Regions from separate parts of the Leuconostoc fallax genome, predicted to be linked through region 2. Evidence: riboswitches for the same ligand, from Rfam matches in the RefSeq annotation. Region 2 holds a riboswitch; each other region holds the start of a gene.
What was found. A riboswitch is a leader RNA that binds a small molecule or an ion and turns the genes downstream of it on or off. The one in region 2 is predicted to bind thiamine pyrophosphate.

Region 1 (10,944 bases), 350 kb from region 2:
AGCCTCAATACGCTTGGCGATTTCGATTTCTTCATCACCCTTCAGCAATGACACACGACCAATTTCCTTTAAGTACATACGTACCGGGTCGTTAATTTTAATGCCAGCCGGTGTATCCTCAGCCGCAGCTAATTCTTCCTTACTAGGCTTATTTTGCTTAGCACGCAATACTTCCGGTGCTGGATCGCCCTTTTCATCAACAATGGCAATACCAGCATCTTCAACTTTTTCCATCATGCGTTCAATATTCTCTTCATCTAGAGAGAAAGGTTGCGCCAAACGCGTTGCTAAATCATCGTACTTAACCTGCTTCAAAGGTTTAAATTCAGCAATCAAAGCCTTCAATGCTTTGTCATATTCTGGATTTTTAATAGGACCAGATTTAGTACTTCTTTTATGTGTTGATGCTTTACCTGCAGCCGCTGCTTCTTCTGGTGTTTTACCTTGAGCTAAGGCCAACAACTCAGCTTTTTTGGCGCGGCTATTGTAGGAAACATGATGTTGATCTAAATATGCTTTAATATCTGAGATTTTACTTGATGCTGTAATAGTAGCCATATATTCTCCTGTAATGCAATGCTCATATAACTCAATTATAAACTATATTGTTGCTTTTGACGTTTAAGCTGTATCAGTTCTGTCATTAATGTAATCATTTGTGTCTGATCATGCTGCGCTTTAGCAATATTCAGCTTTTCTTGAATACGATTAATTTTTTCATCTAATGGTGCTTCTTCGACAATAATGTGTAAATAATCATGAATCGCTTCATCATTAATGGTAAGATCTCCGAATACACGTTCCATAGCCATTAATTTTTGATTCAACTCTGGTTTTTGAATAAAATCCATAAATTGCGCTAAATCAAATTGTGCTGGATGCTGGTTATGATAAATGTCAACCAGCATCATTAATAACTGATAATCGGAATGAATGAAAGCGAAACCCTCTGTCTGTTTAACATAAGCTAATACTGATGGTGACTTGATCATGGCCATGATCAATGCCCGTTCAGCCTGCTCAACTCTTGTAATACTGTGATTAACATCAACCGTTTCAAAAGAACTTTTGGCCTGTTCAACATCATTTTGTGTGCCATTAGAACGTTTGGGATGTGTTACTGATGTCTGCGTTACAATTTGTGCTAATTGCGCTTGTAATGCACTTTGAGACGTATTAAATTCATTAGCTAATCGTTTAATTTGAATATCTTGTTCGACGGGTGTTGCTTCTGCGATAATCGTCAATGCGTCGTTGATAAAACTCAGATATTGCGATTGATTACTCAAATTTTTTCCGAAACGCGCATTCTCGATTAGAAATTCTACTGGTGTTTGAACACTCTGTTGCAACGCCCGTTTTAAGTTATCAACACCACGTTGAGTTCTCATTTCATCCGGGTCCAAATTATCAGGTAACAGGACAATGCCCATTTTGATTTTTGGTGCATATTGACGAATTAAATGAATACTACGCTTGGCTGCGCGTTGCCCCGGTTCATCACCATCATAGACGAGCATGACTTGTTTTGCATACCGACTAACCAGTTGAATATGTTCTTTGGTCAATGCTGTACCCATTGTTGCCACACCAGACAATGTATCTGCCATATGCGCTGCAATGACATCCATAAAACCTTCGAATATGAATACCGTACTCGTCTGTCTAATGGTTGCTTTTGCTAAATCAAAATTATAGAGCAGTTTTGATTTATTAAAAAATGGGCTTTCAGGGCTGTTCATATACTTGATCTGATCATCAGGTCTAAGAGAACGACCAGAAAAGCCAACAACCTGTCCACGATCGTTTTTGATGGGCCATACAATTCTACCCGAAAAACGGTCTCGCAACTTACCATCAGAATTATTTTCAATAAAAAGCTCTGACTGACTTAACACATTGCTTGATATACCCTTATCTTGAGCATATTGCAATAAAACATTGTCTTCCGGTACAAAGCCAATACCAAAAGTCTGAATAATATCATCAGATAATTGACGCTTATTATGAAGATAAGCCAGTGCCTTTTCACCAGATGTTGTATTTAACAAGATATGTTGGTACATTTTTTGCGCATCAACATATAACTGATAAATTTGCTGCGTCGTGCCGTCTGTTTGATGGGTTACATTAGAGGCCATTTGTTGGCTGACAGTCATACCAACAGACTCAGCCAACGACAATACAGTTTCAGGAAAGCTCAACCCCTCTTTTTCCATAACAAATGAAAAAACCGAACCCGAACGACCACACGAAAAACAATTATATACTTGCTTCGTTTCATCGACAAAAAGTGATGGATGATGATCATCATGAAATGGACAAGAACCATTATACTGCTTGCCACGTTTAACTAATTCAGTATATTGACCAATAACATCTATAATATTAACTTTTTGGCGAACTTCGTCAACAAAAGATTGCGGAATTTTACCTGCCACAAAGACCACCTTTCAATAACAAAAGTCGCAAACGAGCAGTCTGCGACTAAATACTAACAAATATAATTTTAGCTGTTTAACCGCTTTTTGTCAAGTCTCGGTTAACGCTATAAATGTTATGATATCAAGCTTTTACATCGTTTATAATACTCAAGTACCGATATTATGTTAACTAAACAATCGCTTTTTCCATCATTAATAATTGCCGTTTAAGATCTTTTCCTGCTCTATATTGTCCAATATCCCCATTTTGACGAATAATGCGATGGCACGGCACAACGAATAATACTGGATTTTTTGCAACAGCTGTTGCCACTGCTCGGACAGCGCTGGGATAGCCGACTTTTTGAGCCAATTGGCTGTAGCTCCATGTTTGTCCCCGCTTAATTGTTAATAGCGTTTGCCAAACTGCTCTTTGTAGGTCAGTACCACTATGAAAAGTAATGTGTTGACTAATTGGTGATTCTTCACCATTAAAGTATGCTTGTAAATATTGTGCAGCACCCACCGTCCGCATGTTATCTTCTATTAAATGTGCATCAGGAATATACTGATGTATTTCTGACAGGCCATGATTTGGAGAACCCACAAAGCTCAAACTCAACTGACCATCGACGGCCAAGTAATAAGTCATATCATTGATAGTATATTGATCATAATAAAGTATTACCATATTCTCACCTCGGTTTTTCCAACTAATATAGATAAAATTAAGATAAAATTGTATTTTCTTCTATTATATAATCAATCAATCTACTAATTATATGTTAGTAGTATGTATAATATTACAAATTGTCATCTCACTGACTTAAAAATAGTAATCAATTTAAGAATATATCACGCGCTTAACATTAATCCATTTTTGTCCTTGTTTAAAAAAAGTGAAGTAATATCACTGTAATCGCTAAGGTTCAGAATAGTATTCGTAACATTGTTATTGATATACACAAACGGAGGAAACAAATTGACTACTATCGCTACTAACTTTACTAAAGCTATTCTAGGAACAGCCGCAGCTGCAGGATTACTTATTGCAGGCGGTAGCGCAGCATCTGCTGACTCAAACTATACAATTAAATCTGGCGACACATTAAACAAGATTGCCGTCGCAACTTACGGTGATGCACAAGCTTCAGCTGGTGTATCTGCTATCGCTAAGGCAAATAACATTACCAATGTCAACTCAATCTTTGTTGGTAAAACATTGGTAATCCCTAGCCTTTCAGGTAATACAACGACAACACAAACACAAGCACCTGCTGTTAAGCAAGCTGCTTCAACTCAACAAGCTGCTTCAACTCAACAAGCTGCTTCAACTCAACAAACTGCACCAACTCAACAAACTGCTTCAACTCAACAAACTGCTTCAACTCAACAAGCCGCATCAACTCAACAAACTGCTTCAACTCAACAAGCCGCATCAACTCAACAAACTGCTTCAACCAAACAAGCTACGTCTACAGAAGAAACAGCATCAAGCTCAAGTTCTGTTTCAGGTAGCGATGCTTCAGCCAAAGCGTGGATTGCTAATAAGGAATCAACAAATTCTTATAGCGCCCGTAATGGCCAATATATTGGTAAATACCAATTGAGTTCATCATACTTAAATGGTGATTATTCTGCAGCCAACCAAGAAAAGGTTGCGGACAGCTACGTTAGTGATCGTTATGGTTCATGGTCAAATGCCAAGAGCTTCTGGTTAGCTAATGGTTGGTATTAATATTATATAATCCAAGTATAAAAAGGTCGGACTTAATGTCCGACCTTTTTTAATTGAGTATAGCAGTACCAATCGTCAAGTACGTTGCAAATAGCAACCATAACATATATGGCACTAGTAAGTATCCAGCGTAGCGGTGAATACGATAGGCATATTTCAGAGTGAACATAACCAGCACATCTAAACCTATAATTACCAGTAGTCCCCACCAAAAAGCATTTCCGCCAAAGAAAATAATACTCCAAATAAAATTAACAGCTAATTGAACAACAAACAAGCCAATAAAGCGATTTTGATAACGCTTATTTTTTTGTCGCAATGCAATAAAGAAAGCTGTAGCCATCATAAAGTAAAGTAATGGCCAAACAATACCAAAAACATATGAAGGTGGTGATAACACCGGTTGGGTTAAATGATTATACTTAGTTGCAATGTCACCTGCTAACAATCCAGATAACCAACCAATACCTTCTACAACTAATACAATAATAATAAACTGTACAGTTGCAAGTACCTTGTTATTTTTCATAATGACTGTCTACTTTCTCAATGAACCAATGACAATCTCACAGATTAGCCAATACAGCGATAAAATCATCAATTGTTTTTTGCCATGTGATACGTTGCAAATAGTTTCTAGCATCCTGTGTCATTTTTTGCAAACGACGACTTGGTGACGCTATAGCCTTTTCGATAGCTACAGAAAGTTGATATTCATCCAAGTGCGTTGATATATAAGTGTCTTTAGACATAAACCATGGTCCGGAACCTTCAGCAAAGTCAATAACAGGCAATCCAGCACTCATCATCTCAAATGTTACTAATGAGAAGTTTGTCATAGATGGTGCAATACCAAAATCGTTGTCTCGGTAAAGTTGCAATAACTGTGAATGATTCAACTTCCCTAAATTACGACCATTAATGAATTGGTATTGACTGTCTGACCCAAAATAAGAAATTTCTAATTCAATTCCTTTCTTTTTTAGCAGTCGTTGGCTATTATTCAATACCATTTGAATGTAAATGGGCGCTCGTCTTGGGCTCACCCACTTTGTGTAAACTGCCAACTTAATTTTTTTCTTATCTAAATATTGACTAAAATCGCGTTCTTGGAAAGGATATGTTGAGCTATCAACAGGGAAATTAATGCTTTCAAGTGGACTATTAACCACACAATTTTTTTCGATCAAATCAGCACACCATGGACCTAAACTCACCATATGTAAGCCAAGTTCATACGTTTTTTTGGCTAATTGATAACGATCACCATAGGCATAAAAGTAAGGTTCATAATCTTGAACAAAATACATTTTATACCCTTTGAAATTTTTAATCACATAAGCGGATTCCCATAATGTTGCAATCCAAATATCAGATTGATGTCGTTCTAAATCATTAATACCTAAACAAGTCCCTTGATATCCAGGGCAATTAAACGCTGCGTTCTCTTCCATTTCTTCAACAGGCTGTTCAACATAACTTAAATAATAGACTTGGTAACCTTGCTTACTCAACGCTGTTCCAAGATGCAACATCGTTGTCTGTCCACCGTCAAAAGCAATAATACCCGTCGTGACAAACGTCACCGATTGATACTGCTTTTTTGTATTTTGAATCACTGGATCTGAATTAAAATAAGGCATAATATCATCATAAACATGAATATCACCTTGCGGCACATCGACTACCTTTTTTTTATCAGACATTTGTTCTCCCTTCACTACAATCATCCTATATCATTTATAAGTTTCCTTGTTTTTATCTTAACTCTATTTAAGTCAAATAACAAAAGAGACGATTTCAGCCACTTAAACCATATAAAAAAGACTAATAAATCCTAATTATTCAAGGATATTCATTAGTCTTTTTATGAGTATTATCATATTTTAATCTCATTTAAAGAGACTTAATTACCACAACTTAATCACAAACAGACAAATTTGTAGCGCTATCATAATAAATAAAATAATTAGCCAGCCCGCTATTTTTGTCGGTAATAATTGATAATAGCTCCTTGATTCTCCTTCTTCAAAACCATGTGATGTCATAGCCATAGCTAGATTATTAGACCATACTAAAGCTTGGCTAATCGCCTTAAAGTACAAAATTGGTGACCAAAAACTGAGCACTTGTCCTCGCATTAATGCTACTGCTCGCGTTGTTTTAACAGCCGTAATAACTTTAGGAATGAAATTAAAAGCTCCAAGAATACCATAAACAAAGGTAGCTGACATTTTAGCATTTTGTTCCAACGCTCTCAATAGTTTATATAGCACCATCGTTTCCATAAAGGCTGCACCCATAAAAATATAAGCCCACACACGCGTTGTCATGACTAAAGCAAAATGTAAACGATCAGCGCTATCACCTCTACCGAAAAAATAGAAAGATGTAAATGATCCCAAGGCTGGTAAAATCGACATCATGGTCAAACGAACTAATGTCTTAATTGGACATTTTACCAGAATCAAAATCATAATACTGATCACAATTAGCGCCATATTCACGACGACGGAATGTGTAAAAGCAATTTCAACGGAGATGAGCAGAACTAATAACAACTTCTGTGATTCATTCATGAGGCTACCTGCTGACAATAGTGCAAACCATTTTTATCAAAATGCACGTGATAATCAATATAAGGTAACAGATTATGCGTTTGATGTGAAATCATGATAATGCTCTGATGTAATAATGCAGTTGTGTATTGTAATAATGACATTAATACATGAATAGAATGCTCATCTAGACCTGCTAATGGCTCATCCATTAATAAAGTTTCTGGTGCAATAATCATCATAATTAAGATTTGTAATTTTTTTTGCTGACCACCTGATAACTCATAGACTGAATGATGAGATAATCCAATTAAATTTAATTTTTCGACTGCATCGGCTATCACTTCAGCTGTCCAGTAATCACTACGATGGCTATGTTGTTGTGCTTGTTCGATTTCCTCGGCAACAGTAATATTTAGAAACTGTTGGCTCGCATTTTGAAACACCATTCCAACTCGTCTTGCATGATGTTTTAATTTGATACGATGCAGTGGAACGTCTTGATAGGTTAAATCACCAGAATATGCCTGTAATTTAGCCATTGCCCGTAATAAACTTGATTTACCAATACCATTTGGTCCAGTAATCAATGTTATTTTACCCTTTGGCCATACTAAATCCGTATTTTCGAGTATCCTTTGATTGCCATTACTTAAACCCATATGTTGCATTTGAAAAATATTTTGATTAAATGGTGCATTATCTACACGATTCTGTTGCTGCGTTGACTTAAAAAAATCACCCCATGCAGCATCAGCAACTCGTTCTAGTTGCTGATTTTCCATATGATATAAATGCGTGATGAGCGTATCATAATTACTTTTATCATGATCGGATACTAAAATGCCGTGTCCTTCGTCGACTAATTTTTTGAGTACCAACTGTAATTCTCGACGATGTATCGGGTCAACTGCCGCAAATGGTTCATCTAATAAAATTATTTCAGCACCTAATGCTAATGTTTCAGCAAGTGCAACTTTTTGTAATTCACCACCCGATAACTGTGACAACTGGCGGTGCTGCAATGACGCTATACCAACCGATTGAAGCGCTTGATCAATTCGTTTATCTATTTCTTCTGCAGCTAACGACAAATTTTCGAGTGCAAAAATCATTTCATCTCTAACATTGTCCATCGCAAACTGCTGTTCAGGATGTTGAAATAATATAGCGATTTGTGGCGCGCGTTGATTCGCTTTTATCGAGTGAACAGCAAGACCATCTAATGTCACTGCACTACTTAACACCCCGCCGTATTTTGGATACAGACCGGCAAGTGCCATCATTAAAGTCGATTTCCCACATCCCGAAGGGCCAACTAACAAAGCAAATTGCTTACTCTCCAGCTCAAAATCAACGTCCTTCAAAATAATTTGATTGTCATATTGAATACTTAGCTGATGTGTTTCTAATTTCATACCTACAGTCAACTTTCTTTAATCACATTCAATACCAACGTTCACTTCAACAATTTTGACTTTTCTAATAAGCGAACAATCCAGTAAACTAATACGCCTGCAAAAAAGCCAACTGAAATCCAACGCACAATAAACAAACCAATTAACATACCTATATTCAATTGTAGGTAGCCATCATGAAACAATGACCAAAAAAAGGTTACGGCAGTTCCCGTTAATGTTGATAAAATCAATCCTAATTTCCAACTTTTATAACCCGTTAATGTAAAACCAAGTTCCGAACCAATCCCTTGAATAAATCCTGAAATAATTGTCGCAACACCCCAATAGCCACCCAATAAAGCTTCACCAGTGGCTGCTAATATTTCACCAATCAAGCCAGCACCTACTCTTTTAAGTAAGTAACTCGCTAATGGCGCAGCCATCATCCATGGCCCGATTGTAATAGCAATTGCATAGGGATGTAGTCCCATTGGGACTAACACCGCATCTAGCGCTGCATAAATCGGATCCATAATAAAATAAATGACACCGAATCCAATCCCGATTAAAGCCATCAAAATGACTTCTCTAAGTGACCATTTGTACGCCCTTGATGTTTGTACTGCTTCTGAATTTTCCATAATCTCCTACTCCTCCTAGAGAAAGAGGTCCTTATGTATCAATAAATTGCCCGATGACTAAATCAACGTAAAAAGCCATCTATTGCAAAAGAAAAATGCAACAGACGGCACTAAAAACCAATCTAGCTTATCTTCCTTCGCAGGTATTAACCTACAGGTTCAATGGGTATTATCTCAACCTTACGGTACCCCAGATAAATAATTTAACTACGACGTTAGTATAAGTTATCCTTTTTCCTAAATCAAGAACTTTTTTATCCTTCCATTCAAAATCGTTCAGAAAAGTATTTGCAATAAATGATGAAGTTATGCTATGCTAACGTCATTAAAAATAATAATATGCTGTCCACTAGGGGTGCCATTTTGGCTGAGATGATGTAAAGTCAATCCCTTTGAACCTGATCTAGTCAATACTAGCGTAGGAAAGTGGTATTCTGATAAAAGATACCTTTTTTTACTTAGATTTCACCTAGGTAAAGAAGGTTTTTTATTTGTATTCTACTAGTGGCAGCTAGGAGGATTTATGTTTTCAGATGAACTAAAACTAGCAGCAGCGCCTATTATGGCGGAAATTCACAAACATCCATTTGTACAAGGTATTACAAATGGGCACGTCGACAAAGCGGCACTTATTTTTTATGTACAGCAAGATTATCAGTACTTAAGTGAATTCATTAAAATTTATGCTAATGCTATTACAAAACTAACCGATCGTAATGAAATGACCTTTTTTGCCAATTCAATTGATTTTATTTTGAATAGTGAAATACATCCCCATCATGTCTTTTGCGATGTGGCAGGTGTTCAGTACGAAGATTTACAACACGCTACCCCAGCACCCAAAGCCTATTTATATGAATCACATATGTATCGAGCAGCTGACACGGGTTCTCTCATGAATATTCTGGCTGCCTTTCTGCCTTGCCCTTGGACTTACGGTGAAATCGCCCGTCAACAAGTTGCTCAAAACGCTAACACTGATGATAATCCATTTAAAAGTTGGATTGATTTTTATGCCGGTACGGAAAATGACGCTGATGAATCCTTATCAAAACGGGTCTTTAGCTGGATCGACCGCCTCGCTTCAGAAGCAACATCTGAGCAAAGAACTCAGGCAAAACAATTTTTCCTAAAGAGTTGTGAACTAGAGTGGCAATTCTGGGAACAGGCTTTCTATCAACAAGATTGGCATTTTAAATCAATCATTAGTCAACCCGAGGCACAACAATCATGAAACAATATCCTCAAGCGCTAACGATTGCCGGCACCGATTCGGGTGGTGGTGCTGGTATTCAAGCTGATATTAAAACAATGCAAGCTTGCCATGTATTTAGTACTAATGTGGTTGTTGCGGTTACCGCTCAAAACACGCTGGACGTGCAAAAAGCCTTTGCACTCCCCACCGATATGGTGGATGCGCAGTTCGCCTCTATCTATGAGGATTTTGATATTAAAGCGGCCAAAACCGGTATGCTAGCTGATGCTGAACACGTTGCCTGTGTTGTGCAAAATATTAAAAAATATCATATACAACCACTAATTGTTGATCCTGTCATGGTTGCCAAGGGCGGTACACGTTTATTATCTAAAGATGCTATAGATTCTGTCATTCATGATCTCATTCCCTTAGCGACTATTGTGACACCTAATCTTCCTGAAGCAGAAGCCATTACTAATATGACAATCAAAAATCATGAAGATACACGTACTGCAGCTAAAAAAATTGCTAGTATGGGGGCTAAAAACGTCATCATCAAAGGTGGCCATCAAGACAGTGATATTATTTCTGACTATGTACTACTATCAGACGGGACTGACTTTTGGATGGCAAGTCCAAAGGTTGACACAATTCGAACACATGGTACAGGCGACACTTTATCTTCAGCCATTGCTAGCGCGCTGGCTAAAGGCGATACCATCCCATCAGCAATTCGTTTTGGGAAGTCTTTTATCGAAACAATCATTCAACAAGATATTATTGTTGGCCATGGACACGGACCATTAAATCATTGGAAAATGGCAGGTACCCCAAATGAAATTTAATAAGGCTATTTTAGATATGTATTTAGTTGCTGGAACACAAAACGTTCATGGTAATATTGATTCTTTTTTATCCCAATTAGAAGCAGCTTGCCGTCACGGCATTACAGCATTTCAGTACCGTGAAAAAGGTCCTAGCGCTTT
Region 2 (10,944 bases):
TTATTTGGATTACGTATTTCTAATTGGCAATGGCGTATATCCATCATTCTTTTACTGGCAAAGATTGGCGTACATAATTTTATTCAGCGTCGTCAATTCAATCAAAAATTAAAAAAATATTTTTACGACACACTTGATGATACTTACATCGATTATTGTATAAATCAGACATTGTATGAATTAGAAATAATAAATATAATTAATATTACAGAAAAGTATATTATCATTTTACATTTGCCTAAGTGGTATGATTCCTTAGAGGAAAAATTAGCGGAAACGCCGAAATAATGATAAAATGATGAATAATTATCATAAAGAGGTAGCAGGCATGGTTGAAGAAATACCAACAAGAAAAGAAGTACCTGAAGCGTTAACATGGGACTTACAGAAGATTTTTTATTCAGATGAAGAATGGGAAATTGAACTTAAACATATTAAAGAAGCAAGCCAAAATTTAACACAATTTGTCGGACATGTTGGAGAAAGTAGTCGAACATTACAAACGACATATGAGGCTATTTTAGCGGTTAATCGTAGTCTGGAAAAAGTATATGTCTATGCACATCAAAAATTTGATCAAGACACAAGTAACCAAAAGTATGCTGCTTATAATGATAGAGTGCAATCACTCTGGGCTGAAGTAAGCGCAGCAGAGGCATTTTTTGAACCTGAAGTATTGGCGTTACCTCAATCAACACTGCAAGAATATATGGATTCTAAATCATTAGCGCAATATCAGCATTATTTTGATACGCTTTTGAAACAAAAACCACATATACTATCGGCAGATCAAGAAGCTTTGTTAGCTGGGGCTAGCGATATATTTGGTGCTTCAGAACAAACATTCAGTGTTTTTGATAATGCAGATTTGACTTTTGGCCTTGTTCATGATGATAAGGGGCGTGAAATTCAGTTAACCAATGGTCTATATAGTCGATTATTAGAATCAAAGGATAGAGACGTGCGCCGTGAAGCGTTTGAAACACTGTATGATAGCTATATACGTTTCCAAAATACATTAGCTTCGACATTATCATCACATATTAAAGGGCACAATTATTTGGCCAAGGTACGTCAATATGATAATGCGCGCCAAGCGGCTGTATCAAGGAATCATATACCGGAATCAGTATTTACGACGTTAATCGACAGTGTCCATGATCACTTACCATTGTTGCATCGTTTCGTTACCTTGCGTAAGAAAGTGCTACAAGTTGAAGATGTACATTCTTATGATTTATACACACCTTTAGTTAAATCAGTTGATTTTGATGTGAATTTTGAAGAAGCAAAGGCAATTGTCTTAAGGGCCCTAGCACCATTGGGTGAAGACTATATTAAGGTTGTTAAGCAGGCCTTTGATGAGCGCTGGATAGATGTTGTGGAAAACAAGGGAAAGCGCTCTGGGGCTTATTCTGGGGGCGCTTATGATACTGTGCCATACATCCTACTTAATTGGCAAAATAATTTGAATAATGTATACACCTTAGCTCACGAAATGGGGCACAGTGTGCATTCGTATTTTACAAGAACAAATCAAGGTTACCACTATGGTGATTATCCAATATTTTTAGCAGAGATTGCATCGACAACCAACGAATCATTGCTGACAGACTATCTACTATCTACTAATGATGATCCTAATTTTAGAGCTTATGTACTCAATCAATACTTAGACGGATTCAAGGGAACAGTATTTAGACAAACACAATTTGCTGAATTTGAAGATTGGTTGCATCAAACTGCTGCGGCAGGTCAAGCATTGACAGCCGAAACACTTAGCGACTTTTATATGGCGCTGAACCAAAAATATTATGGTGCAGATTTATTTCCAGATGAAGAAATTGCCTATGAGTGGTCAAGAATACCGCATTTTTATTATGATTATTATGTTTATCAATATGCTACTGGAGAAGCAGCAGCTACAACATTAGCTGAGGGTATTTTGGAAAGTGATCAAGCTGAAGCGTATAAACAATTCTTAAAATCAGGAAGTTCGAAGTATCCTTTAGACGTTATGAAAGTCGCCGGTGTAGATATGAGTCAGAAAGATTATCTCAATCAAGCGTTTAATATTTTTGAACAAAGATTAAATGAATTAGAGCGATTATTGCTACAATAATGACAGGATGATTTAGAAGCCTGAGGAGGATTTTTTATGTTGGAACCACCACACGATTTATTGGAAAAAGCTAGGCAAACATTAAAGCATGCATATGTTCCTTATTCACATTTTCCAGTGGGAGCAGCGCTAAAATCTTCAAGTGGCACAATCTATACAGGTGTAAATATTGAAAATATATCTTTTGGTTTAACCAATTGTGCAGAACGTACAGCAATTTTTACAGCAATAGCTTCAGGGGAACGGGAGTTTGATGCATTGGTCATCATTGGTGAAACGAACGAACCCATCGCTCCTTGTGGTGCTTGTCGTCAAGTTATGGTGGAATTTTTTAAGCCTGATATGCCAATCTGGTTAACTAATACGGCAGGCAAAACTGTTCAAACAGATATTTCTCAATTGATGCCTGGTGCTTTTGATAGTCTGACATAATACTAAAATTGTTTGATAGTCATGTTAGGCTTAACATTTTTTAATAGATATTAGGGGTAGAAAGTATGGCACAAATTTATTTAGCGGCACCTTTCTTTAGTGATGAGCAAATTGATCGCGTTAAACGTGTGGAAGCAGCCTTGGATGCTAATCCTACAGTGACAGATTATTACTCACCACGACTTCATCAAGAAACAGAACATGAGCAGTTCACATCAAAGTGGGCAGCCGAAGTCTTTAAGCGAGATACACAAAATGTGACGAATGCAGATATACTACTATCTATCATTGATTATCGTGATAACGATGCAGACTCCGGTACTGCATTTGAACAGGGGATGGCCTGGGTACAACAAAAGCCGATTATTGTATTGAACGAGTTACAATTCCCAGTTAATCTCATGCTTTCAGAATCGCTCACAGCATATTTTACTGATGCTAAGCATCTTGTGACTTATGATTTTCATACAACACCTACTCATGCATTTACAGGAGAATTATTCTAATGAAAAAAATTCTAGTATTTAATGGTATTTCTCAAAAAGTAATTGATTATCTTGAAGGCGCTCATTTTGAAGTTGTTATCAATAGTCAAGACACTGATGAAGACTTTACACAATATGGTAAAGATCTTTATGGCATTATTGTGATGATGCACAAAATAGATGAAAAAATCATTCAAAAATTACCTAATTTAAAAATTATTGCGCGTTTTGGTGTTGGCTATGACAATGTTAATTTGGATGATGCAACAAAATATGGTGTGACGGTAACTAATGCACCGGGCGCTAATGCTGTGTCAGTAGCTGAAACGGCAGTAATGCATATGCTAATGGCAGGTAGATTATTCTATCAATATCATCAAAAGATGATCGGACAAGCAGATAATGATTTTCTAGCACAATATCGTGGACAAGAAATTACAAGTAAAACTGTTGGCATTATTGGCTTTGGAAATATTGGGCAAACAATTGCCCAATTGTTGTCAGGATTTAATGTGAATATTTTAGCGTATGCTAGACGTGATCGTGATGTGCCTAATGGGCGTATGGCATCATTAGATGAAATTTATCAACAGGCTGATTTTATTGTGTTGGCATTGCCAGCAACTGCTAATACTGTTGGTATGGTTAATCAAGATGCTTTTGATCAAATGAAATCAAACACTGTGTTAGTTAATATTGCCCGTGGATCTGTTATTGATGAACCTGCATTAATTGAGGCGCTAAAGGCTCATAAAATAGCCGGTGCGGGTCTAGATGTTACGGTACAAGAACCATTACCAGCTGATAGCGAATTATTGCAATTGCCTAATGTTTTTGTCACACCACATATTGCAGCCAATTCAAAAGAAGCACATGAAAATGTTGGTCTTTACGCAGCTGAAGAAATTGTTCGTCTTTTAACTGGGAAAGAAGTCCGATCACAAGTAAACTAAAAACGTTTAAGTTAAACTTAAACGTTTTTTATTTTGCATTGATGCATGTCATTCAATTTTTAGCATATATTAAATAGTGGCCGCTTACCAAGGCTTAATTATAAAAGCTACAATACCAAAAGTTAAAATACAAAGTATAGCGAGGCCCCATTGCCACTTAGGTAAATCATCATGATAGGTTGTCGAACGTGAAAATCCTTCAGAAAACCCATGAGAGGTCATTGCCTCTGCGAGATCACCTGACCATTGCAGTGCTGCTAATACGGATTTGAAATATAATTGTGGTTGCCAGAGATGATAAGTAACACCACGTAATTGGGCAGCATATCGGATTGTTTTGACTTGACGCCTGACGCGTGGTGATAGATTAAAAGCAGCCAGTAAGCCATAAGCAAATGTTGCTGATAGATGTAAATGTTGTGAAAGGCTTAATAATAGTTGTTTAACATTGACGGTTAAGGTAACAGCAGCTCCTAAACATAAATAAGCATATAGACGGGTACTATATATCCAAGCATTGTGCCAAACATCAGCAACACCAAAGGCGACAAATGACCACCAAGTACCAAGTGATAGAGGGAAAGCTACTAACAACATGGTTGCTAACATTTTAAATGATACCCGACAGTAGATTAAATAACCTAGACCAATCCAAGTAATAATGATATTGAGAATAACACTTTTAGCAAATGTTAATTGGAGACCAACACCAATCATGATAATAACTAGAATACTTGCATTAAGTTGTTTGGACATCTTGCTGTCCCCCTAATAATGTTAATTTCGTGTCACTCAAATGGATTTCATAGTCTATGAACGGTGTTACACCAAGCCGTTGATGTGAAATCATTAATACACTCAATTCTAAATCAGCCATGGTTTTTTTGATGAGTTGTAATACAACAGTTAAGGAAGTCATATCTAGGCCTGCCAAAGGTTCATCAAATAATAAAACAGGTTGCGCCATAATTAACATAACGAGAACCTGTAATTTCTTTTGTTGACCACCAGACAGCTGATAACTTACTTGTTGCGTGACATGCGCTAAATTCAATGCCTCAATTGCAGTTTGAATACGTTCATCGTTCCAATAATGGGGTGCTAAACTGTGTCGCTGAGAGATTTTGATTTCATCAGATACAGTAAGGGCGACAAATTGATCGGTACTCTTTTGAAATACCAAGCCCAATTGCTTTGCCCATTTCTTAATTTTAATTTTTTTAGTGGGTTGGTGGTCAAAATAAATGTGACCGTCATATTTTATTTGGTGTGCTAAAGCGTTAAATAAAGTTGATTTACCAACCCCATTATCGCCTGATAGTAAACCTAAACGGTTCAGTGGCAAAGCAAAATCATTTGCCTGCAACAATTGATGTTGACCGACAGATAGCGCTAATTGTTGCCAGCTCAAACGATAAGTATCGTTGAAATGATGATGAATTGATGATGCTGTCTCAACTTGCAGTAAATGATGTTTATCAATTTCAGCAATATTTTTGGTTGCAATATCCAATTCAAACAAGTGATCGACAATGTCATGATAACCTGTCCAATCATGATCAGATATAAAAATTGTTTTACCCTCATTTTTTTGCAATTCATGCAGGTCTTTTAGGATGGCTAATCGAGATGTAGCATCAACGTTAGCAAAGGGCTCATCTAACAAAATAATGTCACTATCCAAAGCAAGAACAGTAGCTAATGCTACGCGTTGTTGTTCACCACCGGAAAGTGTGATTAAATCACGCTCGAGTAATGGCTCTAAGCGTAAAGTAGCAATGACTTGATTCACACGTGGTGTAATTTCATTTACTGGCATCTGGATATTTTCAAGAGCAAAAATTAACTGCTCCTTAACTGTACGCATCGCAAACTGACGGCTAGGGTTTTGGAAAAGTAATGCCACACGTTTAGCGCGTTCAAAGGGTGCTAAGGTACTAATATCATGGTTATTTAATAATATTGTGCCGCCGGTAACATAGCCACCATATTTAGGATACAGACCAGCCATACTTTTTAGTAATGTTGATTTACCGCTACCAGAGGGACCAATGAGGAGATTGAAGGTACTGGGTTTTGGAGATAGCGTGATATCATTTAAAATATTCGGTTGATTGGATTCATAAGCAAAGCTTAGATGATTAACAGCTAATGTTGTCATAATGATTTAGTGCTTTAATAGATTCGTTTTGGCAACAAGCTGACTGATCCAATACACAAGAATTCCAGCAAAGAAACCAATCGAAATGAAACGAATAATGAATAATGTCACAATCATGCCAAAATGATAAGCACTGTAACCACTTTGAAACCAATCCCAGCCAAATGTCACAATTGTTGCCATAATACTAGATAGCAGCAATCCAAGTTTTGACCAATTCTTATAACCAGTCATCGCAAATCCAAGTTCGTTACCAATACCTTGTACAAAACCAGCAATCAAATTAGCAGCACCCCAACTTGAAAATAGCATCATTTCAACAGCCGCAGCTAAAATTTCAGCAATAACAGTGGCACCGATTCTTTTTAACAAGACACCAGCTAATGGACCGGCCATTAACCAAACACCAATAGTTAAATCATTAGCATATGGTTTTAATGGTGTTGCGGCTATTGCGTAGTAGGCAAAGCTCCAAAGTTGATAAATCACACCAAAGAATATTGCGATAATCGCTAGAAAAATAACGTCTCGTAAGCTCCAAGTGTGCTTACTTTCTGATACAGTTTGCATAAAACAAACCTCCATTTATAATATTGGAGAATCAAAGAGCCTTTGTCTCTTGATATATAAAATACCCGACACACATGTTAGTGTACCGGGTATTGTCTACTTATCTTACGAGTAAACAAACTAAGCTTCCTACGCTAACATAAAATAGATCAGGTTCAATGGGTATTTTCTCAGCCATAACGGCACCCCAGCTTGTTTGATTCAACGATTTAAGTGTATCAAGCGCTGTTAAAATTTGCAATACTTAGCTATATTTTATATAATACAGAAATTTGTGCGAATGGAAACGTTTACTTGTCGTATCATATTTAGTGTATGTTATGATATAAACAAATTCATGAGGGAAAAGGATACAATGGCGAAGTTAGCGAAACACACAGAAAATTTATTGTGTCGTAATTTTTTATGTACCTTTGAAATATTGGGGCGTAAATGGAACGGTATGATTATTGAGGCATTGCTTGTCAGCGGGCCAAGAAGATTTTTGGAGATTTCTAGAGCAATTCCAGGTTGTTCAGACCGTGTATTAGTAGAGAGACTAAAAGCACTAGAAGCAGACAACCTGGTCAATCGTGTTACATATGATGATTCAAATCTTATTGAGTATAAACTGACAGAACGTGGGGAAGCAATGCGGCCAATCATGAAAGCAATACATGAATGGTCAGATGATTGGAATCATGTTACGGATGATTGCCATGGTGACGAAGAAATTAAAAAATGATATACTAGTTATTAAGAGACAAAGATTGGCCTAGTAAGTATGATATTAGTTTCAGAGAGTGATGATATGGTGAAAAGTCACACTAATGATTACTGAATTTCAGCCAGGAGTCATTTGGTTAACACCAGACGTTTATTCGCGTTAAGAATGTGAAAGAAATCGATCATTTATCGGTTAAAAGTTGGGTGGTACCACGATAGATAACGTCCCATGTTTTCATCATTGGAAACATGGGACGTTTTTTGTCGGTATTCATTTTAGAATGTTAGAAAGATGAGATAAGCAATGAACCTAATAGAGGAATTACAGCAATTAGAAAAAATTGCCATTGAAAATATTAATGCTAGTGGTAATGACATAGAAAAGCTAAGAATTTCTTTTCTTGGTAAAAAAGGTCAACTCACAACATTGCTCAAAGGGATGAAGGATGTTAGCCCTGAACAGAAGCCAAAGGTTGGTGAAGTTGGTAATCATGTGCGACAGGTTATTACGCAGTTATTAGCCGAAAAAAAAGCACAGCAAGAGGCTATTACACTAAATCAGCAATTAGCAACTGAAAAATTAGATGTCACATTACCTGGTAGTACACGTCGCGTCGGGCAACCGCATGTTTTGCAACAGATTATTGATGAAATCGAAGATCATTTTATTGGCCTTGGTTTTAAAGTCGTTGATGATACCGTAGATGCACCCGAAATTGAGACGGATCATTATAATTTTGAGCGTTTGAATTTGCCAAAAGATCATCCAGCACGTGATATGCAAGATACATTTTATATTACACCGGAAATATTAATGCGCACGCAAACATCCCCCGTTGAATCTCGTGTTTTAGAAAAGCATGATTTTAGCCAAGGACCGCTCAAAATGATTAGCCCGGGTAAGGTTTATCGTCGTGATACAGATGATGCGACGCATTCACATCAATTCCATCAAATTGAAGGATTGGTTGTCGGTGAAAATATCACAATGGCTGATTTAAAGGGAACACTCTTGTCAATTGCTCAAGAACTGTTTGGTGAAAAGCATCAAATTCGTTTACGCCCATCATATTTCCCTTTTACTGAGCCGAGTGTTGAAGTTGATGTGTCATGGAATGAAGTAACACCTGACACGCGACCAGAGGATATTGAATGGATTGAAGTACTAGGTGCTGGTATGACACATCCAAACGTTTTGAAGATGGATGGTGTGGATAGTACTAAGTATTCAGCCTTTGCCTTTGGATTGGGACCGGATCGTTTTGCTATGTTGAAATACGGTGTAGATGATATTCGACAATTCTACTTAAACGATGTACGCTTCATTTCACAATTCAATCGAAAGGGTAATTAACATGAAAATCAATTTAGAGTGGCTTAATGAGTATTTAGATCAGCCATTAGCCGTAACAGAAAGTGATATTAGCGATTTAGTAGAAGAAATCGAACGTACGAGTGTTGAAGTTGACGACTATAAAACCTTAGCGGACAAGCAAGATGGCTTGATTGTGGCTGAAGTGATGTCAATTGCAACCCATCCTGATTCAGACCACATGGTGATTACGCAACTTGATATTGGACAATCACAACAGGTTCAAGTTGTGACTGGTGCACCTAATGTAGCAGTTGGACAGTTTGTTATTTTGGCCCAAGTTGGGGCACATATTATCAATCATGAAAGTGGTGAATTAATCGAATTATCTCAGGTAAAGCTACGTGGCATTGAGTCCAACGGTATGCTAGTTGCTTTACAAGAAATCGGTTTTGACGCCAAAATTGCACCAAAGGATTTTGAAGCCGGTATTTTTGTATTTAACCCAGAAGATATAAAAGATGTCTCGACAGGTGATGACGCATTGGCAGTTTTGGGTATGCATGATATTGTTGTGGATACAGATTTAACGCCTAATCGTGCAGATATGTTATCGATGATTGGGACAGCCTATGAATTTGGTGCTATGCGCCATGTTACAGTGACTGAACCAGACTTCGATTTAATAGAGTATGAGACGTTAGCCGCGGACCAAATTAATGTTGTGATAGATGAGCCATCATTAGTATCGAAGTATGCCGTGCGTGTGATGAATAATGTGACAGTACAAGATAGTCCACTGTGGCTACAAAAACGCTTGTGGAATGCTGGTATGCGACCAATTAATAACATTGTCGATATTACGAACTACATGATGTTGATGTATGGACAGCCAATTCACGCTTTTGATTTGGATAAGCTGACTGGGCAAACGCTCCATGTCCGCCGTGCAGGTGAAGATGAAATATTAACAACCCTTGATGGTAACGAACGTCACTTGCGTTCAGGAGAAGATATTGTCATTGCTGATGATCAGCGCGCTTTGATGCTTGCTGGTGTGATGGGTGGTATGTCATCTGAAGTTGATGCCAATACTAAAAATATTGTAATAGAATCAGCTGTATTTAATTCAACATTGGTTCGTGCGACAGCACGCCGTCATAATCTTCATTCAGAGGCATCATCAAGATTTGAACGCGGTGTGAATTCAGATAATACTTTCAATACATTGGACCATGCAGCAGCATTAGTTGATCAGTTAGCCCAAGGTCAAGTTGCTAAAGGACGTGTTGTGGCAGTGGATAAGCAGCCACCAATTATTAAAATTCAATTGACATCACAACGGGTGAATCAATTGCTGGGAACACAGTTAACATTAGCTGATATTGCAACGATATTTGATCGCCTAGCATTTACTTATGAAAATAATGGAACGGCGTTGATCGTTACTGTGCCAGCTCGTCGCCCAGATATCAGTATAGAAGCTGATCTTATTGAAGAAGTTGCACGTTTATTTGGCTATGACAATCTACCAGTTACTTTACCAGTAGGACCAACAACACTAGGGAAATTGTCTCACCGTCAGCGTAAAATGCGTGCGACACGTCAAATTTTTGAAAGTCTTGGATTGAATCAAGCGATTTCTTATGTGTTAACGACCGCTGAGAAAGCTCAAAAGTTTACTTTGGCGCAAAAGCGTCCAACTGTGTCACTATCTTACCCAATGAGCAGCGATCGTACAACGGCGCGTCAAAATATTCTATCCGGCCTTTTGGATGATGTGGCTTACAATGTCGCTCATTCCGTTCATGATATTGCGTTATATGAGCAGGGGCGTGTTTTCTTTGCTAAAAATGAAAACGAATTGCCTCAGGAAGTTGAACATGTGGCTGGTGTTCTAGTTGGGGAATTAGCGGAGAGTCATTGGCAAAAGGAAAAAGCTGAAAGAACAGTTGATTTCTACGATATTAAGGGGATTGTCGCCCAATATCTTGATGAAATTGGTATCTCGGAAAAGAGTATTCGTTATGTTGCAACAGACCAATATCCAGATATGCATCCTGGACAGACTGCAGATATTTATGCTGGCGATATTCATTTGGGATTTGTGGGACAGATTCATCCAAGTACATTAAAAGCACAAAAGTTACCTCGTGTATTTGGCTTTGAATTGAACTTAGAGCATGTATTTTCAAATATTGATG
Region 3 (10,944 bases), on a different contig from region 2:
TAAAAATAATAATACACATTATAATCTTGATAAACAATCTTTTTATAAATTCTATGCACACTGCACAATACGAATGAAAATCCTTTGGGCAATAATTTTTACTTTCTATCCTTTTTGGAGACACGCTTTAATATTTTTCGTTATTATTGGGAATGTTAAATCCCAGAATGATTTATTTTATGCAATATAAAAAGCACTAGTCATACAATTTGTTACTGTAAGACAAATGCTTATTTTGAGTTCTATTTAAGTTATAATTTGATTCTGGCACATCCGTTGTTTAAGATAAAAAATAAAAGATCGAGGTTCTAAAATGAAAAACGTTAATGAGTGGATTGAACAATTACATCTAGTAGCTCACCCTGAAGGTGGCTTTTATCGTGAAAACGGTAAAAGTAACAAGGACATATCAACTTCAACTGGTTCACGGCCGTTGCATACATCCATCCTATTTTTATTAACTAGCAATAACCCTTCACATTTTCACCGATTAACGTCAGATGAAATGTGGTTTTATCATGATGGTGCACCCTTAACCGTACATTGTTTATATCCAAACGGTACATATGAAGCGATCATAATTGGTCCAGATGTCAAAAATGGTCAGCAATTATCATGGACTGTTCCAGCAGGTACAATATTTGGCTCTACCGTTAACAATGATTTTGCTTTGGTTAGCTGTGTGGTTACACCTGGATTTACATTTAATGATTTTGAATTGTTTACACAAGCACAATTAATGGCGCTTTATCCACAGCACACTGATATTATTAAAAAATTAGCTTACCAAGAGTTACCCTAACATTCATTTTTTAGCGTTTATCTGCTTCATCAATACAGCAGATTTGAAATAAAGTGATTACTGATTTAAAAATTCAGCAACTTGCCGCGTTACCGTCTGATTATCCCGAATTTGACTATGCTGAACGTGCTCTCCTGTAACACTCATTTCAACATAACGTTGTTTTTTTGATACAAAAAAACGTAAAGCTTGTGAACTAAAGTTAGTCACGACACCATCACTTTGATCACCTATATCACCAAAGATGTTCATGATGGCTAATTGCGGGTTTAAGTTGTGGCGATTTTTGTAAAAATACTTAAAATTATCATCTTGATACAATGGTAATTGTGTCTTTTTATTAATCCGATTATGTTGGAATTCTTTTTTCATATTTGGATAATTAATTCCCATATTAAACGGTGCTGCAATTGTTACTAACTTATCTACTTTAGGATAAGCTGTCGTTTGATATGTTTTGTCCATATTGTATCTCAAGCCGACGTTGGCCCCCATAGAATGACCAGATAATGATATCGTTTTAATACCCTGCATTTTTAATGTTTTCATAAAATGAGCAAGATATTTTGTTTCATCCTTTTCCGATGTTTGCTTATCTGTAAATTCAAGCTGAAAGATATTGCCTGCTCTAGAGATTTGCTGATGATTAATTTTAAATTTTCCATCTCGATTAATTCGTATCACTTTTCGATTACGAATACTCAGCCGGCTTTGTGTCGCATCTGCAAGTTTATTGCTAGCTCGTGCGCTACTACCATATCCATGTAGAAATACTATGGTCGCATTTTCCCTGTGAACTTTTTTAGCACCTACAGTGTTCAAGATAACTACCATACTTGTCACGATGATGAGTATGAATGCTACAGTTAAAATAACCCACTTTTTTGTAAATGTCATATTTTTCTCCACGTTAAATTCACATCTGATAGTTTATCACGTAACATGTTTATTTTTATTATAGATGATTTGAGTGGGGATCATATCAGATAATTTAATGATGAGAAATATTTAAACAAAATCGCGACTCATCATTTTAGTTTTTAACATATGAATGATATTGGCTAGTTCATGAAATATAGATAACTTATTAGCTATGAAATATCGAATACTTAATAAACGTTTCCATAAAATAAAAAACAGTGCATATTATAAATAATATGCACTGTTTTTTACTCTCAATTACGATGTATGTTAAGCATGCTTAACTTTCTGGATATAAGAAAGACTCCACCTATAACACCCATAAAAATTAAGTTATTTAATGTTGGATTTTTATTAACATTCATAGTTAATTTATTTGGTTGCTTGTCGCATAATACAGAAGCATACGATACTAGCAACGTCTCCATAAAGAAACAAATGTAAAATACTGCATTCATATCGGAATACGTAAATGTACTAAACTTGTGTTGATCACTTAGACTCATTAATACTATTAATACACATAAAACAGCTACTAAACCACTTGATAAAAATAATAATATTCGTGATAATTTTTTCATGAATGTTATCCTCTCATAATTAATTTTTCTAAATATTTTTATTACTTACTATGAAAGTCATCTGAAACAGACAAAATTGATAATGAACATACCAAAAATAATGATGTTAAAGGGATATTCCCATCACTAACCCATCCCACTAAAGTTGCAATGATATAAAATGTAAAGAAAATTGAATTTAATATTAAACTGAAATTGATTACTTTATCAAAAGTAATTATCATTTTTGGCTTTCCCTCTGGTATTTTATTTTTAATCATTGTGTATTAAATAAATGCAATATAAATGTTCCATGAAGATTTTATATACGTTCATACTCATCACAACCTATTCTTATTATCCCTACCTATGAAGACCAAATAAGCAATTAATATCATAATATAGTTTTGATCAAGTACATTAATAGCCTGAATCACACCTGCGTCCCCTAGGATTAACAGTAAGCTACAAATAACTATAGGAAAAATACCACCATTTACATTGGATAAAGCCTCATTACTCATAACCTGACCATATCTTAAAGTATCCCCATTATCCTTGTTCATAATTATAATTCTCTTTCTATATACCATTTCTCATCGCTGCGCAACGAATAAATTCAATATACATTAACTGATTATTATTTCATATACTCATGCATTGAACGGTCATTTTATAGCACTGAATGGTTAAAATCAACCATTCACCTCATAATAACGACCATTCATGTTTAACTTGTAAAAAAATAAAATCTTCATTATAAAATGGAAATTGGCATTATTTTACAGGAGAGTATTGTATGAAAAGATTCCACTACATATCACAGCTAGAAGAAAAAGATTGCGGTGTAGCGGCTTTAGCCATGATTTTAAAACACTATGGTTCTGATGTTTCATTGGCTAATATACGAGAACGTTGTCAAACATCATTATCAGGAACAACTGCGTTGGGTTTAGTCAAAGCGGCTGAATCATTTAATATGTCGGTCCGTCCGATTCAAGCTGATATCACTTTATTTGATATGAATGATTTGCCTTTACCATTTATTGCCCACGTTGAGAAGAAAGCCCAATATTTACATTATTATGTCGTTTACGGTGTTACCAAAGATAAAATTTTACTGGCAGATCCCGACCCATCGGTCGGTAAAACATCGATGACTCTACAAGAATTTTCGGAAGAATGGACAGGCGTCTCATTATTCATGTCGCCTTCACCAGCTTACAAACCTGTCAAAGAAAATAAAAGTAGCATCCAATCTTTTTTGCCGATTATCCGTCATCAAAAAGGGCTCATTATTAATATTATTGCAGCTTCTTTCTTAGTGACGCTTATTAGCATTGCTGGTTCTTATTACATGCAACTAGTTATCGATACTTATATCCCTGATGGCATGTTCAATACATTAACCATTATTTCCTTTGGCCTGATTGCAACGTACATATTACAACAATTATTAGCCTTCGCCCGATCTTACTTATTAACCGTTATGGGGCAGCGGCTCTCTATCGAAGTTATCTTATCCTATGTTCGTCATCTATTTGAACTGCCTGTTAACTTCTTTGCAACTCGTCGAACTGGCGAAATTGTCACCCGTTTCAATGATGCCAATGCCATTATTGATGCTATGGCTAATACTATCCTTTCCTTATTTTTAGATTTGGGCATCACAATTATTGTTGGTAGCATTCTAGCTATTCAAAATATACAGTTGTTTTTGCTTTCCTTAATTTCGTTTCCAATTTATTTCTTAATTGTTTATTGTTTCATGAAACCCTTTGAAAAATTAAATCAAGAGCAAATGGCCAGTAATGCAACCCTAAGTTCGTCAATCATTGAAGATATTAACGGTATTGAAACCATTAAGTCTCTAACAAGTGAGCAAGTAAGTTATCAAAAAATTGACCGTGAATTTGTTGATTATTTAAAAAAGTCATTTGCACATCAAAAAAGCGAAGCTATTCAAAGTGGTATTAAACAAGCAACTCAGCTCATTATTAATGTGCTTATTTTATGGTTTGGTGCCAAGCTAGTCATTGATAACCAAATTAGTATTGGTCAATTGGTAACATATAATGCATTATTAGGCTATTTCACTGAACCCTTTCAAAATATTATTAATCTACAAGCCAAATTACAAACAGCGACTGTCGCAAATCGCCGATTGAACGAAGTTTACTTGGTCGAATCCGAATTTCAAAGCATCGAGTCACAAGAAATTCAATCAAATAATTCGCATAATATCTCAATTGATAATATTAGCTATCAGTATGGCTATCAAAGCAATATATTGACACAGTTCTCTGTCAATATTCCATTTGGTGAAAAAATTGCTTTAGTTGGTACGAGTGGATCTGGTAAATCTACACTCGCTAAGCTCTTAGTCAATTTCATATCGCCGACAACCGGCACTATCAAAATTGGCGACCAAAATATCCAGCAAATTAAACGTCAAAATTTGAGACAGCACGTCATTTATTTACCACAAAATCCATATATATTTACTGGTAGTATTCTAGATAATTTGATATTAGGTGCGCCTGAAGGCACGACACAAGAAGCTATTTTACATGCAGTTGAGCTTGCTGATATAAAAACTGATATCGAAAATATGCCTCAAAATTATCAAACTGAAATATCAGAGGATGGTGGTATGTCTGGTGGCCAAAAACAACGTATTGCCTTAGCTCGAGCACTATTAAGTGATGCGCCGATTCTTATTTTAGATGAATCAACTAGTAATCTAGATGTTGCGACTGAAAAAAAGATTATCGATAATTTGCTATCACTTAAAGACAAAACAATTATTTTTATTGCACACCGACTGACTATTGCCGAAAAAGCACACCGTGTGATTTTTCTTGAAAACGGCATGATTACTGAAGATGGTAATCACACGCACCTCATGCATAATAAAGCGCAATATTATCATCTTGTGAAGGGTTAACAGCGAAAGGTTTATCTATGTTCAACCAAAAGCTCTTAGAAAGTTCGGAATTTTATAACAAACGATATCAAAATTTCACAACACTCATTATTTTTCCAACACTCATGTTACTCACGATTTTAATTTTAATAGCTTGTTTCACTCACAAAGAAATCGTGGTTAAAAGCACTGGTGAAATAGCACCACATAAAATATTAAAAACTATACAATCAACAAGCAATAATCCTATTATTAAAAACGAATTACTCACCAAGAAAGATGTACGTGCTGGTGAGTTACTCGTACAATATCAAAATATCGAAACTGACACCAATTTAAAATTACAATCATCATCTCTCCAAGATTTACAAGAACACGCGCAAGCATTAACATGCTATCAAGATAGTATCAATCAAAATAAAAATTTATTTCTAAGTGACGATCATTATGGCTGTTCATCTGCCTACCAAAGTTATCTCGCCCAGTGCCGCAGTGTAACAGCTGATTTTCAGCAACAAGTGGAAAATCAAAATAACGCTACCCAGCAAAAAGGCATTGTATCAGACGCCTTAGCAAAGAAGAATATTGCTTTAAATCAATATCAAGCTTTACTCAACGCCATCATAAATAATACAACATTATCATCTAAAAACGATTACTACACTATTTTTTCTAATTATCAAAATCAGATACAGGGCTTATCCGCAGTCCAAATGGATAAAGTAAAAAAAGAAACAGTATCTAATATTAAGCAGCAAATTGAACAGTTAAATGATACTATCACTAATTACCGTACACAGTATGCTGGCATCACTTCTGAACACCAGAAATCAGATATACTAAAAGACAAAATAACCGAACTCAAATCTCAACAATTAGCATCAATTACAAAAGAACTCAAAGCTATTAATCAAGAAATTAAACAGCTGAGAATTCAGTACAATGCAACACAAATAAACAATAAAAATGCAATTGTCGCAAGTGAATCTGGTACCGTTAAGTTATTAGTTGATAAAACTAAGTTAGATAATATTCCTCAAGGTACCAATATTGCGCAAATATACCCTAATATTAGACAACACCCTGATCTTATCGTTAATTTTTATATTTCAACAAATGATATTTCAGCAATATCAGAGGGACAAACAATTCGTTATCATTTAACACAAAAAAATAGTAAGCCTTTAACAATCACTGGTAAAATAGCCAATATTACGGCTCATCCAGTCGCAACAAAGCAAGGTAACTTTTACCAAGTAAGCGCTAATTTAGATCTTAATGCCAAAGATTATCAAACAATCTATTATGGTCAAGTTGGTACTATTAGTGTCATTACAGGAAAACATACTTGGCTTTCTTATATCAAAAATATATTGTTGCATGCGTAGTCATTCTTATTCTCTTAGGCTGGTTAGCTATAAAAACTAAAAGACGTCACTCCTAAAGAAGTGACGTCTTTTACTACTTAAATAATAAATCTAATACCCGGTAATGTATCATAGGTTCCAACATGTAGATGATTCTCAATTCTGGCATTAGATTTTACTGTCATAATGATATTATCTAGCGCCATTGCTGCATTATCTTCAAAACCAGGCAACGATATTAATGATTTGGCTTTCTCAATATCTTCAATCACTGCTATAAATCGATAACCACTGGCATCAGTTACTTTAAATTGCTTCCCTACCAAGCGACTAAGATCAGTTTTATGATGCATTACTTCCCTCCTCCACATTTTTTATTACAAAATTAAAGTCGATTGGCTTTACCTGCTCTATTAATAATAATGCCATCAAAAGGCGGTAACTTATTGGGGTTCTTTTGTTTAATAAACCATGTTGAAACCTCGCGATTAATGGTGCGTTTAATATGATCTCTCATTTCATATTTACTAACATAATCCACATGGTCATCCATATTAAACTTTTTACAACCAATCCAGTTCACTACCGCTTCCGTATCAGTAACTGTAGCCGTAAAAATATCTTGTCCAAATACCTTATGTACCATTGCAAACTCGTAACCATCAACATTAAAAATTTTGTCCATGCAAACTCCTTTGTTTCTCTCAGTAAACTACATAATCTACACACAGAATACACCTTTTACAATCACAATACACGTGATAAGCCTTGAAAGAACGGGCTTTTGGGCTATTGCTTAACTTATTGCATAATTAGGATCATTCGAGAAAAATGGTCACAAAAAATAACGATCATAATGATCGTTATTTAAATTAATGACTAACACATAATATCTATTTTCAACCGGCACTATTTCACTTACATCTTCACTTACCTATCCGTAAAAAATAATTAAGATAGTGCTACTATTGATGGTTTAATAATTTTTGCCATCTCTTCAGTTGACCAGACTTTTTGAAAGTATACATCATGAGCCCACCTAATATTGAACCAACAACAACAGAAGGAATAAAGAACGGCATATAGTAATAAAAATGCTTTAAATCCAGACCATAAATATACTTCATAACAGGGTAAGATAACAGTGCGCCAATCACACCAACGCCCACTATTTCGCCAAGGACAGCACCCCATATTTTACCTGTTAAGCGATATAGCCATGCCGCTAAGGCCGGTGCTACTAAAATACTGACGACACTGGTTGCCGGACGAGCTTCAAAACTCATACGTGCCACTCCCGTTATTAAGCCAGACAACGTTGCGTACCATGGCCCTAATAATATTGCTGCAATAACATCAACAAAATGTTGAAATGGTGCCATGTTTGGAAAAATAATCATTGTCGATAGTGCATAACTCAACCCTGAAAGTAATGCGGCCACAACCATCTTTTTAATGCGTTGGGCCGATGTATTTATATTTTTGTGCATGATAATTTTACGTTCTTTGAACGTCCTTTCTCTCCTGCTCTCCTGCTCTCCTGAATTTGCTAACGATCCTTTTAGATCGTGTCGGTCGTGATAAACGTATCACCTCTCACCCCGCATGATAAAAATCGGGTTCCCTCGCAAAATATTTGAGATGACTCAAGTTAAGTGCTCCCTTACCTTAAGCTGAAAGCAGACGCTTTCTCATCTTTATGACATCGCCTCCTTAAAATAAAAAACGCCATTTAGCACACAAAAGTGACTAAACAGCGTATAGCATACGTATTATGAGTTACTTTCCTACGCTAGTATCACCTAGATCAGGTTCGAAGGGTCCACGATTGTGTCTCAGCTATAATAGCTCCCCTAGTAAATAAATATTCAATTATTGCATCTAGTATACCAAAATATACCGCATAATACTATTAACCATTGATTGCCACACATCATGAGGCTTGCTTGTTTAAAATGGACTCCATTTTTAGAATGCGGCGTTCCTTAAACACAAGATAGATTAATAAAAGAATAGCAATAAATGATGCAATATAAATTACGATAGATTCAGCACTCCAACCGAATTTATCAACTAAATTACCAATTAATGCCGTAGCCATAGTTTCTCCGAAAACATATTGGAAGAAGCCCATAAAACCAGTCGACAACCCAACCGCGTAATTTGGCACAGCTTCATTAACCATTAAACCAACAAGTGCAAGCGGTGCATAAATCAAGCTACCCAAAACAAACAACATAATAGTTATGACCAAATGATTACTACTTGTAAAGTAAGCAACCAAACAACCAGCCATACCAATACTACAAATTAAACATACTAATGACCGGCGACCTTTAATCAAGTCGGATAATGCCCCCATCAAAATAACACCAGGAACTGCTGATAACTCAAAGATACCAATAAACCACTTTGCCCATTCAACACTAAATCCTTTAGTAGGTAAATAACTAGGAATCCAACTCATAATGCCATAACGAACAATGTATATCATCATTGATGTCAGTGTCACTGCCCACACAACTTTATTGGTTAAAATATCTTGGACAAAAATTGTACCAAAAGATTTATCAGTCAGTGATGTAGCCGTTGGCTGTCCGTCTTCATCAACCTCTTCATAACCAGAGTACTCTGCAATATTCGGTAATCCAGCTGATTCAGGGCGATCCGTATTAATCAGTAACATAGCTGTTGCAATAATAGCTGAAAAAACTGAAGCTGTGACGAATACTGCTGTCAACGAACCCGAAAATAAGAACGTTGCTAATTGCACTGATGCCACACAGAAGAACGCCCCTGCATTATGAGCTGAAGCCCAAATTGAAAAGGCAGTACCTCGATGCTTTTTGGAAAACCACAAACTAATTTGTCGCTGACACGCCGGTGCCCCCATAGCTTGTGTTACTGCTATAAATAACATTAGAAATAAAATAACATAATAATTCTGTGTAAAACCTATCAGTAAGTTAAAGAAACAAGATAAGTATAAACCAAAAGCCAAGAACCGTTCAGTATTAGATTTATCCACTAAAGCGCCCATAAATAACTTAGCCACACCATAGCCGATACCAAACGTCGATAGTATAAATCCTACCTGACCTAAAGTAAAACCATATGCCTTCATTAGAGGGACCTGTTCCGTTGTAAATATCAGACGAATAATATAATATCCAATATAACTAAAACACGTCGCCACTAAAACACCTAGTTGACGTCTTTTGTACTCAGACTCTACCTTATGTCCTTCAATTTTAGGTGCTGACGGTAAAGGCTTTAAGAAATTCAACATGTCATGCCATCCTTTCAATATAATATGTCCCTGTTAGACATATTCTCTCTACGCTTTTAGCCTACCACTATATGTATGCGCTTACAACACCGAGATGATACACCTTTCCCGCTAAAATTGCAGTTGACCTTATCCCTATTTGTGAACTATACTGAAATTCCTTACGCTGATTAAGAAGCGATATTGGCATGATATGGATAAGACAGGGAGCATGTATGAGCATCACATATACCAAAGTGCATAATAGACACGATATGATTCATAAATTTTGTCAGTTTACCTTGCAAACACCACGATTTCAATTTCACGATACAATTTCAATTGGTTTTATTGAAAAGGGGCATTGTCTAGCCCATGTTGATAGTATCCGGCAACTTGGTCCAAATACACTCGTTGTTATCCCTGCACAATATGTCCATTGGTGTCAACCAATTGACCCGTTACATTGGCAATACCAAATGCTTTTTCTTGAGCCAAAATTAATGCAGTCTGCGACACATCCAATGGCAATTAAACTCACAACAATGCAAAGCCAGCAATTAAAAAACATATTGCATCGCTTAGCCTCAGGCTCACAAGCAACACAACATGCCGAATTGAATCAATTAACAACTTTTTTACAGCATCATACATTAAATAATGTCGTAGATCATACAATACCGCATCAAGTCGACCCACGCTTAACAGAAGCCAAAAGTTATATCAAAACTAACTATGCCTCACCACTAAGCATGCCATATCTTGCCCATACAGTTGGTATGACACAATTTCATTTTACTCGTCTCTTCAAAAAGTACTATCATATTTCGCCAAATAAATATTTGGTGAATTGTCGAATTAATCATGCACAAAAACAACTGCTAAACGCTAATTCACAATCAATGGCGGCTATAGCTACTCAAAATGGTTTTTACGATGAAAGTCATTTCAATAAATTATTTAAACAATATACAGGTATTACACCCAAACATTACCAAACACAACTTAACGTAAAAGTGGTAAATCACCAGCAAAATGATTAACCTTCTTTTTGTCACCATATAAACAAATACCTAAAAATTGAATATCTTGTGTTTGCA

Region 1: it holds a riboswitch for thiamine pyrophosphate, as region 2 does, so the genes downstream of both, tenA (thiaminase II) here and C5L23_RS04385 (ECF transporter S component) in region 2, are expected to answer to the same signal.
Region 3: it holds a riboswitch for thiamine pyrophosphate, as region 2 does, so the genes downstream of both, thiW (energy coupling factor transporter S component ThiW) here and C5L23_RS04385 (ECF transporter S component) in region 2, are expected to answer to the same signal.

Annotation. Positions count from the first base shown of each region.
Region 1 is NZ_PUFI01000014.1:356,142-367,085, reverse strand. Features, by position in the region: gene rpoD (RNA polymerase sigma factor RpoD) at 1-558, opposite strand, end outside; gene dnaG (DNA primase) at 594-2,441, opposite strand; gene C5L23_RS06035 (methylated-DNA--[protein]-cysteine S-methyltransferase) at 2,614-3,114, opposite strand; gene apf (aggregation-promoting factor) at 3,406-4,161, shown strand; gene C5L23_RS06025 (TspO/MBR family protein) at 4,211-4,690, opposite strand; gene C5L23_RS06020 (glycosyltransferase family protein) at 4,728-5,867, opposite strand; gene C5L23_RS06015 (energy-coupling factor transporter transmembrane component T family protein) at 6,072-6,740, opposite strand; gene C5L23_RS06010 (ATP-binding cassette domain-containing protein) at 6,737-8,137, opposite strand; gene C5L23_RS06005 (ECF transporter S component) at 8,179-8,760, opposite strand; TPP riboswitch at 8,876-8,963, opposite strand; TPP riboswitch at 9,102-9,202, shown strand; gene tenA (thiaminase II) at 9,284-9,994, shown strand; gene thiD (bifunctional hydroxymethylpyrimidine kinase/phosphomethylpyrimidine kinase) at 9,991-10,803, shown strand; gene thiE (thiamine phosphate synthase) at 10,793-10,944, shown strand, end outside.
Region 2 is NZ_PUFI01000014.1:7,590-18,533, forward strand. Features, by position in the region: gene C5L23_RS04350 (competence protein CoiA) at 1-288, shown strand, start outside; gene pepF (oligoendopeptidase F) at 329-2,122, shown strand; gene C5L23_RS04360 (cytidine deaminase) at 2,159-2,554, shown strand; gene C5L23_RS04365 (nucleoside 2-deoxyribosyltransferase) at 2,620-3,060, shown strand; gene C5L23_RS04370 (phosphoglycerate dehydrogenase) at 3,060-3,992, shown strand; gene C5L23_RS04375 (energy-coupling factor transporter transmembrane component T family protein) at 4,077-4,748, opposite strand; gene C5L23_RS04380 (ATP-binding cassette domain-containing protein) at 4,732-6,153, opposite strand; gene C5L23_RS04385 (ECF transporter S component) at 6,160-6,723, opposite strand; TPP riboswitch at 6,833-6,923, opposite strand; gene C5L23_RS04390 (winged helix-turn-helix transcriptional regulator) at 7,079-7,447, shown strand; T-box leader at 7,460-7,661, shown strand; gene pheS (phenylalanine--tRNA ligase subunit alpha) at 7,733-8,782, shown strand; gene pheT (phenylalanine--tRNA ligase subunit beta) at 8,784-10,944, shown strand, end outside.
Region 3 is NZ_PUFI01000005.1:21,683-32,626, reverse strand. Features, by position in the region: gene C5L23_RS00735 (cupin domain-containing protein) at 314-802, shown strand; gene C5L23_RS00730 (alpha/beta hydrolase) at 860-1,699, opposite strand; gene C5L23_RS00725 (hypothetical protein) at 2,625-2,849, opposite strand; gene C5L23_RS00720 (peptide cleavage/export ABC transporter) at 3,083-5,230, shown strand; gene C5L23_RS00715 (bacteriocin secretion accessory protein) at 5,248-6,597, shown strand; gene C5L23_RS00710 (hypothetical protein) at 6,675-6,929, opposite strand; gene C5L23_RS00705 (hypothetical protein) at 6,962-7,261, opposite strand; gene thiW (energy coupling factor transporter S component ThiW) at 7,542-8,066, opposite strand; TPP riboswitch at 8,344-8,441, opposite strand; gene C5L23_RS00695 (MFS transporter) at 8,510-9,865, opposite strand; gene C5L23_RS00690 (helix-turn-helix transcriptional regulator) at 10,081-10,887, shown strand; gene C5L23_RS00685 (DUF2000 domain-containing protein) at 10,850-10,944, opposite strand, start outside.